DNA from 2 places in the Tardiphaga sp. 20_F10_N6_6 genome. Region 1 is predicted to be linked to the other one. Evidence: predicted binding sites of a transcription regulator. Region 1 holds the regulator's gene; the other holds the start of a gene.
What was found. The regulator LexA, encoded in region 1, represses DNA repair genes until DNA is damaged. The targets are predictions, from matches to a motif close to TGTTCNNNNTGTGTTCNG.
Positions count from the first base shown of each region.

Region 2: the regulator LexA is predicted to act here: its motif matches at 2,861-2,878, upstream of AB7813_RS24645 (PA0069 family radical SAM protein).

Region 1 is NZ_CP197239.1:590,325-596,457, forward strand. It holds gene gltX (glutamate--tRNA ligase) at 1-133, opposite strand, end outside; gene AB7813_RS02700 (glutamine--tRNA ligase/YqeY domain fusion protein) at 333-2,003, shown strand; gene AB7813_RS02705 (ComEC/Rec2 family competence protein) at 2,106-4,388, shown strand; gene lexA (transcriptional repressor LexA) at 4,407-5,129, opposite strand; gene AB7813_RS02715 (GNAT family N-acetyltransferase) at 5,432-6,001, opposite strand; gene AB7813_RS02720 (Orn/Lys/Arg decarboxylase N-terminal domain-containing protein) at 6,023-6,133, opposite strand, start outside.
Region 2 is NZ_CP197239.1:5,148,997-5,155,129, forward strand. It holds gene ypfJ (KPN_02809 family neutral zinc metallopeptidase) at 113-1,054, shown strand; gene moaB (molybdenum cofactor biosynthesis protein B) at 1,060-1,620, shown strand; partial or broken gene AB7813_RS24635 (GNAT family N-acetyltransferase) at 1,617-2,090, opposite strand; gene AB7813_RS24640 (glycosyltransferase) at 2,126-2,695, opposite strand; gene AB7813_RS24645 (PA0069 family radical SAM protein) at 2,900-4,063, shown strand; gene AB7813_RS24650 (VOC family protein) at 4,175-4,633, shown strand; gene AB7813_RS24655 (ribonuclease HII) at 4,709-5,443, shown strand; gene AB7813_RS24660 (glycosyltransferase family 39 protein) at 5,526-6,133, shown strand, end outside.

The sequences.
Region 1 (6,133 bases):
CCTCGATCCGCAGCAGCATCTTGCCGCCGGTCTTTTTGGCATAGAGCCAGTTGAACAGCGCGGTGCGTCCACCGCCGATATGGAGGAAGCCGGTCGGCGAGGGGGCGAAACGGGTAACGACGGGAGCGGTCATATCAGCGGGTTCGATCGAGTTCGGTGTGAGTGTTGGCGGGCGTTTATCACAACGACAGGGCGCTGTCTCACGGCGAATAAACGCGGATTTGGGGCCGGAACCGCATCGGAAAAGGCCCTTTCGCGGGACCCGGCCCCTGATCCGGCCTTGGCGCGGCCTTCCGGATTTGGCACATAGGGCGCAGCTTGAAAGGCAGCAAATGACAGACGAATCGGTATCCGACGCAGGCCGTGACTTCATCCGCGACATCGTTGCGGCGGACCTGCAATCCGGCAAACACAAGAGCGTGGTGACGCGCTTTCCGCCGGAGCCCAACGGCTACCTGCATCTCGGCCATGCCAAGTCGATCTGCCTGAATTTCGGCGTCGCCGAGGAATTCGGCGGTCACTGCAACCTGCGTTTCGACGACACCAATCCGACCAAGGAAGAGCAGGAATATATCGACGCCATCCAGCGCGATGTGCGCTGGCTCGGCTTCGAGTGGGGCGAGGGCAACCTGCATTACGCCTCGGACTATTTCGAGCAGCTCTATGACTGGGCGGTACTTCTGATCCGCGCGGGCAAGGCCTATGTCGATGACCAGTCGCAGGAAGAAATCCGCTTTAAGCGTGGCACCCTGACGGAGCCCGGCCAGAACAGCCCGTTCCGCGATCGCCCGGTCGACGAGAACCTCGATCTGTTCGCGCGGATGCGCGCCGGCGAATTCCCGAACGGCGCCCGCGTGCTGCGCGCCAAGATCGACATGTCGTCGGGCAACATCAACCTGCGCGATCCCGTGATCTATCGCATCCTGCATGCGCACCATCCGCGCACGGGCACCGCTTGGAGCATCTATCCGAGCTACGACTTCGCGCACGGCCAATCCGACGCCATCGAACACGTGACGCATTCGATCTGCACGCTCGAATTCGAGGATCACCGGCCGCTTTACGACTGGTGCCTGGAAAATCTGCCGGTGCCATCGCGGCCGCATCAGTATGAATTCGCGCGCCTCAACATGACCTACACGCTGCTGTCGAAGCGCGTGCTGACCGAACTTGTCCGCGGCGGCCATGTCACCGGCTGGGACGATCCACGGATGCCGACGCTGGCCGGCCTGCAGCGCCGCGGCATTCCTGCCGAAGCACTGCGCGAATTCGTCAAGCGCATCGGTGTCGCCAAGGCCAACTCGACCGTCGATATCTCGATGTTCGATTTCGCCGTGCGCGAGACACTGAATCGCACGGCGCAGCGCCGCATGGCGGTGCTGAAGCCGCTGAAGGTGGTGATCGAGAACTACCCGGAAGGACAGACCGAGCAGCTCGAAGCCATCAACCATCCCGATGATGCGTCGCTCGGCAACCGGCAGATTTCATTCGGCCGCGAGCTCTACATCGAGCATGACGACTTCATGGAAGAGCCGCCGAAGAAGTTCTTCCGCATGGCGCCGGGCCGCGAGGTCCGCTTGCGTTACGGCTATTTCATCACCTGCAAGGACGTGATCAAGAACGCTGCCGGCGAGGTGGTCGAACTGCGCTGCACCTATGATCCGGAAACCCGGGGCGGCAATGCGCCGGACGGCCGCAAGGTCAAGGCGACGATCCATTGGGTGAGCGCTGCAGATGCCGTGCAGGCGGAAGTGCGCGTTTACAATCAGCTGTTCGCCGATCCGCAGCCCAATGCGACCGAGTTCGCATCGCAGCTCAATCCGGACTCGCTGGAGAAGCTGACCGGCGCCATGCTTGAGCCAGCGCTGGCGAGCGACAACACAAGCGATGTCGTGCAGTTCGAGCGCCAGGGTTATTTCTGTCGCGACAAGGATTCAGCGCCGGGCAAGCTGGTCTTCAACCGTACCGTCGGTCTGCGCGACAGCTACGCCAAGCTCGCTTGAGCAACCCTAGGGATTAGTTTTCGTATTCTGCATCCGTTCCGCTAGCCGCCGCTTGCCCTTCCGATAGCATTCGGAAGGACAAGCTTGGCGTGCGGGCGTTCGATGGCGCGGGGCGGGGATCAGCAACAGCGGCGGGGCCGATCCGGCACGGCGACCACATGGCCGCCGCCGGCCACGGCAGGCGTCGCTCTCCCGTCACCGACGTCATCAACGTCGGGCTTCGAGACGCTCTGGACGTGGGTGTGGGCCGAAGCTGGTCCCGGTCGCTTGCTGCCTTGGGTGCCGATCGCTTTCGGGACCGGCATCGCGCTGTATTTTGCCGCTGAGCATGAGCCGGTGGCCTGGGTTGCCGCTGCGACGGCAGGCCTTCTTTGCGTGGCTGCGTTTTTGCTGCGGCGGCAGCGATGGTTTCCCTTGATCTTGCTCATTGCGGCAATCGCGGCCGGCTTTGCGATGGCTGCAATGAAAACCGCGCGCGTGGCTCATGAGGTTCTGGCGAAGCCGCTCTATTCCGTCGCGCTGACCGGCTTCGTTGAAACTCACGAGGAACGGGAGCGCACGGATCGCTTCGTGCTGCGCGTTGCCACGATGGACAGCCCGCGCGCCGCACCGAAGCTCACCCGTGTGCGGCTGTCGGTGAAGAAGGGCATGGCGCCTGCCGTCGGCAGCTTCGTCGAATTGAAGGCAAGGCTGCAGCCGCCGCTGCCGCCGCTCCGGCCGGGGAGCTACGACTTCGGACGGGATCTGTATTTTCAAGGGATCGGCGCGTCCGGTTTTGTGATGGGCGGCATCAAGGCAGTCGATCCGCCGATACAGCCGAGTGTGGCGCTACGCTATTCGGCGACCATGCAGGGGCTACGCGACGCCATCGACGCGCGGATCCGCACCGTGCTCTCGGGTGATAGCCGCGCCATTGCCACGGCGCTGCTCACGGGCCGCCGCGATGCGATTTCGGCTGACGTCAATGATGCGATGTTCATCTCCGGCCTCGGTCATGTGTTGTCGATCTCCGGCTATCACATGGCCGTTGTCGCCGGCGTCGTGTTCTTTGCGATCCGCGCGCTGCTGGCACTGATCCCCGTGCTGACGGTGACGTTCCCGATCAAGAAAGTCGCTGCTGCTGCGGCATTGCTGGCTGCGCTGTTCTATCTGCTGCTGTCCGGCGCCGAGGTCGCCACGCAGCGTTCGTTCTTCATGACGGCCGTCGTGCTAATCGCTGTCATGGTCGATCGCCGGGCGGTGACGTTCCGTACGCTGGCGGTGGCAGCAATGGTTGTGCTGATCGTTTCGCCGGAAGCGTTGGTGCATCCGAGTTTTCAGATGTCATTCGCGGCGACGCTGGGGCTGGTCGCATTGGTGCAGATAGGCATGCCCGCGCTGTTTGCCTCGCCCGATCATTCCGCGACCGCGCGCGTGGCGCTATGGGGCGGACGCGAGATCGCGATGCTCGTACTGGCTTCGCTGGTCGCGGGCCTTGCCACCACGCCCTATGCTGCCTTTCATTTCCATCGCGTCACGCCTTATGGCGTCGTCGCCAATCTCCTGGCGATGCCGGTGGTCTCGGCACTGGTTATGCCGGCGGGCATTCTCGGTTTGGTGGCCATGCCGTTTGGCTTTGACGGTGTGTTCTGGCGGCTGATGGATGTCGGCATCCAGTGGATGATTGTCGTCACGCAATGGGTGGCAGCCTTGCCCGGCGCCATCGGCCGGATGCCGGCCTTCGGGACGGGACCGCTGATATCAGCCAGTATCGGCATCATCGTGCTGGGATTGCTGCGCACGCCGTTGCGCCTCGCAGGGCTTGGTGTGCTTGCGCTCTCGATTGTCTGGGCGTTGCTGGTCAAGCAGCCGGATGTCCTGATTTCGGGTGACGGTCACAGCGTTGCGGTACGGGGCAGGGAGGGGCGCCTGCATATGATGCGCAGCGCCAAGGATGCGTTTCTCGCGAAGGAGTGGCTTGCCGGTGATGCCGACGCCCGGCTGCCAACGGATGCCTCCCTCAGCCACGGTGTGTCCTGCGACCGCGACGGGTGCATCACGGCGCTGGCCGATGGGGCTTTGGTGGCGCTGGTCTTACAGCCGGATGCCTTCGCAGATGATTGCGAGAAAGCGGCGCTCATCGTCACGGCGCGACAATCGCCGAGGGATTGCAGGGCGCTGGTGATCGATCAGGATCGCTTGCAACGAAATGGCGCGGTGAGCCTGCACCGAACTGCGAACGGCTTTACCATCGATGCCGTCCGGCCACGGGGCTTGGACCGTCCGTGGTCGCGCGCCATTCCTGATGAGCCCCAGCACGATCTGATCCCGAACAGTCGTACGCCACAAAATCGGCCGGTGGATGCGACGCCGGCGGAAGCCGATCTTCAACCCGAAGATCAGTAATCCGCCGAGGCGCAAATCTCAGTAGCGGCGATACAGGCCGATCAGCTTGCCCTGAATGCGCACCCGGTTAGGCGGCAGGATGCGAACTTCGTAAGCGTCGTTCGCTGGCTCTAGCGCGATCGACGCGCCGCGGCGGCGGAAGCGCTTCAACGTGGCTTCCTCGTCGTCAATCAGGGCCACCACGATGTCGCCGGTGTCGGCGCTTTCGTTGCGCTGGATCAGCACCGTGTCGCCATCGAGAATGCCGGCGTCCTGCATGGAATCGCCGCGCACTTCGAGCGCGTAATGTTCGCCGGAGCCGAGCATGTCGGCGGGCATGCTGATGGTGTGGCTGCGGGTCTGCAGCGCCTCGATCGGCGTACCTGCCGCGATCCGGCCCATGACCGGGATGGCAACCGTGCGGCCATTGTCATCATCGCCGCTGTTGCTGGCGATGCTGGCGGCCGAACGCACCTTGCCAAGCGTGCCTTCGATGACGCTGGGCGTGAAGCCGCGGCGCCCGGTGCCGCCGGTGACCGGCGCGCCGAGCTCTGGCAGCTTGATGACTTCGATGGCACGGGCGCGGTTGGGCAGACGGCGTATGAAGCCGCGTTCTTCCAGCGCCGTGATCAGACGATGGATGCCGGACTTCGAGCGCAGGTCGAGCGCATCCTTCATCTCGTCGAAGGACGGCGGGACGCCGGCTTCCTTCAGCCGTTGATCGATGAATCGCAGGAGTTCGTATTGTTTGCGCGTGAGCATCTGAAGCCATCCTCAGTTGACGGTGTCGGCCGCCGCGTGCGTTTCAAAGGGCCTTCGAACGGTGAGTCTCAATCCTGAGACGATCGTTCGAAGATCGGTTGCGCGAGTTCGGGCACTCTCAAACTACTCAAAGCCACAGAATCTCGAAACAAATCATGAACGAACACTATATGTTCCATATGTGTTCTGCAATGCTTAATTTGCCGTCAACAGAACGCACGTTGAGTGAGGTTTGAGGAGGCTGTTCCTCACCAGTCGTCGATCCTCGACGGACATGGAAAATGCTTCCGCGGTCGCTTGGGCTACGCGGACGTCACGCGCCCAATGGGCGGCGGCGGAGTCGTGGAGCCGGTCGCCAGCGAGCGCTGAACCATGATCGTGTCGGCCCAGCGGCCGGAGCGATAGGCGACGCCGGGCAGCAAGCCGACGCGGGCAAAGCCGAAGCTCTCATGCAAGCCGAGCGAGGCCGTGTTGTCGGCATCGATATAGCCGATGATCTGCCGGAAGCCGGCCGCCGCGCAGACATCGATCAACTCGCGCATCAACAGCCGGCCGATGCCCCGGCCGACATGTCCGTGGTGGATATAGATCGAATGCTTGACCGTGTAGCGATAGGCCGGTCGCTTCCGAAACAGCACCACATAGGCGTAGCCGACGACCTCGCCGCCTTGCGTGGCGACGAGATGCGGGAACCGTTTGCTGCGCAGGTTCTTGCGCCGGTCTCTGAGATCGTCGGGCTGCGGCGTGTCGGCGTCGCTGACGCCTTCCTCGACGCCTTGCCGGATGTGCCGGCGATAGATCGCCAGCATGGCATCGACGTCGGTGTCGCGTGATGGTCGGATGACGACCGGCTGTTCGAGTTCCGTTGGCAAATCAGGCTCCTTACGTGCTCCCTATTCGGAGACCACGTAAGTGTAAAGTCGGATCCGGCCATTGGCGTCGACCTTGCGGTAGATGCCCTGGATTTCGACGTCGAAGCCCGGGAAGGTGTTGAAGCAGGTCTC
Region 2 (6,133 bases), 4.6 Mb from region 1:
GGGCAGGTTAATGCTTAATGGAATGGAAATTTTGCGCTGCAATTGCGTTATGGTGTTCGGATCGCGTCAAACCGGTCTAAAATGCTGCGACTTGAAATGAAGGAATTACCTCATGCGTTACGATGACTTCCGTCGCAGCGACAATATCGACGACCGTCGTGACGATAGCGGCGGCGGATATGGCGGCGGAGGTGGCGGTGGTTTCGGAATTCCGGGCGGTGGCGGTGGTCTCGGCATCGGCACGGTGATTGTGCTTGGCCTCGTTGGCTGGGCGTTCGGCATCGATCCGCGCATTCTTATCGGCGGTGCAGAAATTCTCACCGGCGGCCAGCAGGCGCCGACCTATCAGACCGATCGGCGCTCGACGCCGACGAAATCAGGCGCACCCACCGACGAGATGGGCAGCATGATCTCCGGCGTGCTCGGCGAGATCGACGATCGCTGGGACGAAATCTTCAAGGAGAGCGGGCAGAAATATACCGGGCCGCAGATCGTGCTGTTTCGTAATGCCACCAATGGCGGGCGCTGCGGCAATGCGCAGTCGGCGATGGGGCCGTTCTACTGTCCGCCCGACAAGAAGATCTATCTCGACACCGGCTTCTTCCGTCAGGTCGAAACCAAATTCCGCGGTTGCTCGGGCAATGCCTGTAAATTTACCGCGGCCTATATCATTGCGCATGAAGCCGGCCATCACATTCAGAACCTGCTCGGGATCATTCCGCGCGTGACACGGCTGCAGCAGCAGGCGGGCAGCAAGGCTGAGGCCAATCTGCTGCAGGTTCGCGTTGAACTGCAGGCCGATTGCCTCTCCGGCGTCTGGGTCAATCGCGAATCGAAGAAGCGGCCCGGTTTCCTCGAAGCCGGTGACATCGATGCCGCGTTACAGACCGCGTCCGCCATCGGCGACGATACGCTGCAACGTCAGGCACAGGGTCGCGTCGTGCCGGATTCCTTCACGCACGGTTCTGCCGAACAGCGCAAGCGCTGGTTCATGACCGGCTATCAGCAAGGCACCGTGCAGGCCTGCAATACATTCGCGACGGATCGACTGTAACGACGATGGAGCCCGACACGACCAAAGCCTTCGTACCGCTCAACATTGCGGTACTGACGATTTCCGACACGCGCTCGCTTGACGACGACAAGTCCGGCGCGACGCTGGCCGATCGGCTGACATCGGCTGGTCACGTGTTGGCGAAGCGCGAGATCGTCACGGACGATGTCGAAGCGATCCGCAAGATCGTGCGCGCATGGATTGCCGATCCCGGCGTGGACGCGATCATCACGACCGGCGGCACGGGGTTCACCGGCCGCGATGTCACGCCGGAAGCCATCGAGCCGCTGTTCGAGAAGCGGATGGATGGTTTCTCGATTGCGTTTCACATGCTGAGCCACGCCAAGATCGGTACCTCGACGATCCAGAGCCGCGCGACTGCTGGCACCGCCGGCGCGACATTTATCTTCTGCCTGCCGGGTTCGCCCGGCGCCTGCCGCGATGGCTGGGACGGCATCCTTGCCACGCAACTGGATTACCGCACGCGGCCCTGCAATTTCGTGGAGATCATGCCGCGGCTGGATGAGCATCTGCGACGCCCGAAGGCGAAGGGCGCGTCGGTCTAGAGCACGAGTTCCCAGGTCTCGCCGATCAAATCCTGCCCGAAACTGCGATGCGGCTCGGTGGCGACCAGCGCGAAACCTGCATCCTGATAGACTTTTCGCGCAGCGCCGAGATTGCTCTGGGTCCACAGCGTGATCCTGCGATAACCGCATTGCCGCGCAAAGGCGATGGATTCCGTCACCATGCGCTGGCCGAGCTTTTGTCCGCGCGCCTTGGGATCGATCAGCAAGAGCCGAAATTTGGCGACGTCGTCGGATGCCTTTACGAGAAACAGCGAGCCGACGGGCGCGCCATCCATCGCGGCGATCCAGCAGCGTTCGCGCGTGGCATCGCATGATGCAAGGAATTCTGCGGCGATGTCGGCTACCAGCGCCTTAAAGGATGCATCGAATCCGTATTCGGCCGCATAGAGCTCGCCGTGACTGCGGATGACCCAGTCGATATCGCCAGGCTGGAGATCGCGTAGCACTGCAAGCTGAACAGCATCGGGGGCTTGGGCGGCCATGATCAGGCAACGATGATCCGGCTGCGCAGCAATGTGCGTGAGGAGCGGCCGAGCTGGCGTAGCAACCGCGCCTCGGAGCGCCGGGCATCAGGTGCGTAGCCGCCGAGACGATCGTAATGTTCGCGGGCGATCAGCAGGCCCTGATCGGCCTTGGGGCCCGTGATCATCCGGACGAGGTGCTTCAGGCCATCGCGAAAATTGGTCTCGTCATAGGGCGAGCGCGCATAGCGGAAAATGCCTGCGCGGGGGCGGTTGCTGGTCGATACGCGCTGGATGAATTGTTGGGTCTCCTCGATCCAGCCGGCATCGAGCACGGCGCCGGCATGGAGAAACATTAGCCAGGGCGAGCGCGCCTGCTTGGCGCCGGCGGCCATCGCCGCGGCGCGCGATCCCTGCGAGGTCAGGAAGCCGCAGCCCGCGACATCGGCGACACGTTCGATAACATCGGTGCCAGCGCGATCGACCAGCAGCACTTCGCGGATCACACCGGCAGCAGCGCCCGGCACCAGCGCTGCCAGTGTGGCAACAGCGGGCTGTTCGACGCCTTCGGTGGGGATGATCACGCTCAGCATGGGTGTCGGATAATACCTTTCAACAACGGGGTGGCCGCGTTATCATTTCGTCATAGTCTATGCGGCACCGGCGGCTGCTGCAATTTCGGGGCGGTTCGACTTTCGGCCGCCCCTGCAAGGCGGCGGGAGAATGCACAGTGCCCCGGCCGTGTGCCACGGTATTTATGTTCTTGCTTTGTTCCATGTGTACGCTATCGTGGCTTCATGAGTCGCCAGATCGCTGCCCTCAAGCACCCGCCGGTCCCGGCGCCCTCCGATAAGCCGGCGGGTGCGCTTTCCCCTTTTCCCGAGATCGCGGTGGCGATCGACAAGCAGCGGCGACGCGGCCGCGGTGCCCAGTCCAACGACAGCGGGCGCTACGAGGCGGAGGCCCGGGTCGCCTTTGATGACGGCTGGCAGAGCCTCGATGAATTGCCGCCGTTCAAGACGACAATTGCGACGGACACTGCGCGCAAGGTCATCACGCGCAACGAGTCGCCGGATATCGGCTTCGACCGTTCGATCAATCCCTATCGTGGCTGCGAGCATGGCTGCGTCTATTGTTTCGCGCGGCCGACCCACGCCTATCTCGGTCTCTCGCCTGGGCTCGATTTCGAATCCAAACTGTTCGTGAAGCCCGATGCGCCGGCGCTGCTTGAGAAGGAGCTAGCCGCCGCCGAATACGAGCCGAAGATGATCGCGATCGGTACCAATACCGATCCGTATCAGCCGATCGAGCGCGAGCGGCAGGTGATGCGCGGCATTCTCGAAGTGCTGGAGAAGACCGGCCATCCCGTCGGCATCGTCACGAAGTCTGCCTTGGTGACGCGCGATATCGATATCCTGGCGCGGATGGCGAAGCGCAATCTGGTCAAAGTGGCGTTGTCGGTGACGTCGCTCGATCCGAAGCTCGCGCGCACCATGGAGCCGCGCGCGTCGACGCCGTCGAAGCGGCTGGAAGCTTTGCGGCAGCTATCTGAGGCTGGCATTCCGACCACGGTGATGGTGGCGCCCGTGATCCCTGCGCTGAATGACAGCGAGATCGAACGGATTCTCGATGCCGCCGCGCATGCCGGCGTCAAGGAGGCCAGCTACGTTTTGTTGCGGCTGCCGATGGAAGTACGCGATCTGTTTCGCGAGTGGCTGATCGCGAATTATCCGGACCGCTATCGCCACGTCTTCACGCTGATCCGCGAAATGCGCGGCGGCCGCGATTACGACTCGCAATGGGGTACCCGCATGAAGGGCACCGGGCCGATGGCCTGGATGATCGGTCGCCGCTTCGAGATCGCCTGCACGAAGCTCGGTCTCAACAAACGTCGTTCGAAGCTCACCCTCGATCATTTCGAGAAGCCGGCGGGTGCCGGTCAGCAATTGAATCTGTTCTAACTCCGCAGGTCTCGCAGCGTACGGAGTGGTGGAGAGGGGACGTTGGCAGGAAACCAGAGCCTGCCAACGTCCCTCTTTTCGATCTATAGAGTGAGTACAGGAGTGACGCGCATGACGACGAAGAAACCACCCGCGCCAATCGCGCGCATGACGGTGATCACGCTGGGCGTCGCGGATATGCGCAGGAGCATTGCCTTCTACGAAGCGCTGGGATTTATGCGAAAGGCCCGTGCCTCTGGCGAGGCCATCGCCTTTTTTGACACCGGCGCCAGCGTTCTCGCGCTGTTTCCATGGGATCAACTGGCGCAGGATGCGACATTGCCTGACCATCCAAGGCCGCAGGCGTTTCGCGGCAGCACGCTGGCGTGGAATTGCCGCTCCGAAGGCGAGGTCGATGCGGTCCTCGCTTTCGCTGTCGATTGTGGTGGATCGCTTCTGAAGCCAGCGCGAAAGACCGATTACGGTGGCTATTCCGGCTACTTTGCGGACCCGGACGGGCACGCCTGGGACGTGGTGACGGCACCGGGGATCGAGGTCGGTGACGACCGGCGAGTGCATCTGGACGATTAAAGCGGCAATCTGAATAGCGGGCACGATCCCGAGTTCCCGGTTGCGCGTGTTGGCCTGCTTCAGCAGGATCGCCGGATGATTCGAGATGCGAAAAAGAAGCCCCCTGCCAAGCCGCGCAAGAGCAAGATCGTTGTCGCGCCATGCTTTACGCGCGAATTCGCGCTGCTGGAGAGAGGTATCTGGCCGGTGGCTGGTTGCGACGAGGCCGGGCGTGGTCCGCTGGCAGGACCAGTGGTTGCCGCCGCGGTTGTGTTGGACCCGAACAACATTCCAAAAGGCCTCGACGATTCCAAGAAGCTGACAGAGAGCAAGCGCGAGGCGCTGTTTGAGGAAATCTGCGCGACGTCGTCATTTGCCGTCGCCTACGCATCACCCGCCCGGATCGACCGCGACAATATCCTGCGGGCGTCGCTCTGGGCGCTGGCGCGTGCGGTCGCGTCGCTCCCGGACGCGCCGAAACATGTGTTTGTCGACGGCCGCGACAAGATCGATACGACGGCCGATTGCGAAGCCGTCATTGGCGGCGACGCGTTGGTGTTGTCCATCGCGGCAGCCTCGATCGTCGCCAAGGTGTCGCGCGACCGGCTGATGTGCCGGCTGGCCGAGGATTGCCCGGGCTACGGCTTCGAGGTGCACAAGGGTTACGGCGTGCCGCAGCATATGGCCGCGCTGAATGAACTGGGGCCCAGCATTCATCATCGCAGCCTGTTCGCGCCGGTTGCTGCGGCGCGTGCGCGTCATCAGGCTGGCGTCCGTGCGGCAGGTCTGATCGAAGTCCACACCACCATCGATATCGAGATATCCGCCTGAGCGCTCAGGCGGTTGCCTCTCCCGGCTCTGCGCCGTATCACCTGAGCACGCTTCATTCCCTGCTGGCCGGTTCAGACGTTCAATGCGTTTTACCTCCCTGATCGTCGAACTGATCCGCGCCCGGCCACGGCTGGTGTTCTGGATCGTCGTGCTGTGTCAGGCCGCGATCTGGCTCGTCGTCCCCCTGCTGCTGTATAGCGGGCCGCCGGGCGATCTCGCCACCGTGTTGGCCTATGGCCGGGAATATCAAGTCGGTACCCATATGGGACCGCCGCTGGCGTTCTGGCTGGCCGACATCGCCTTTCGGGCCGCCGGCAATCATGTTTTCGGTGTCTATCTGCTGGCGCAGATCTGCGCCGTCCTCACCTTCCGCGCGGTCTATCAGCTGGGCAGTGCCATCGTCGGCGGCCCGCAGGCTGTCATCGCCGTGCTGCTCACCATGACGGTTACGGCCTTTAGCACGCCCGGCATCGAATTCGGCCCGCTGATCCTGGCGCGTCCGCTCTGGGCGATGTTCCTGCTGCATGCCTGGCTCGCGATCGGGCAGGGCCGTCGCAATGCCTGGTTCGCGCTGTCCATCGAGGCCGGCCTGCTGCTGCTGACCACGCCTCATGCCATGTGGCTACTGCCGCTGCCACTCGTCTTCGGTCTCGCGACATCGCGCGGCCGGCGTAACCTTGCTTCGTTCGA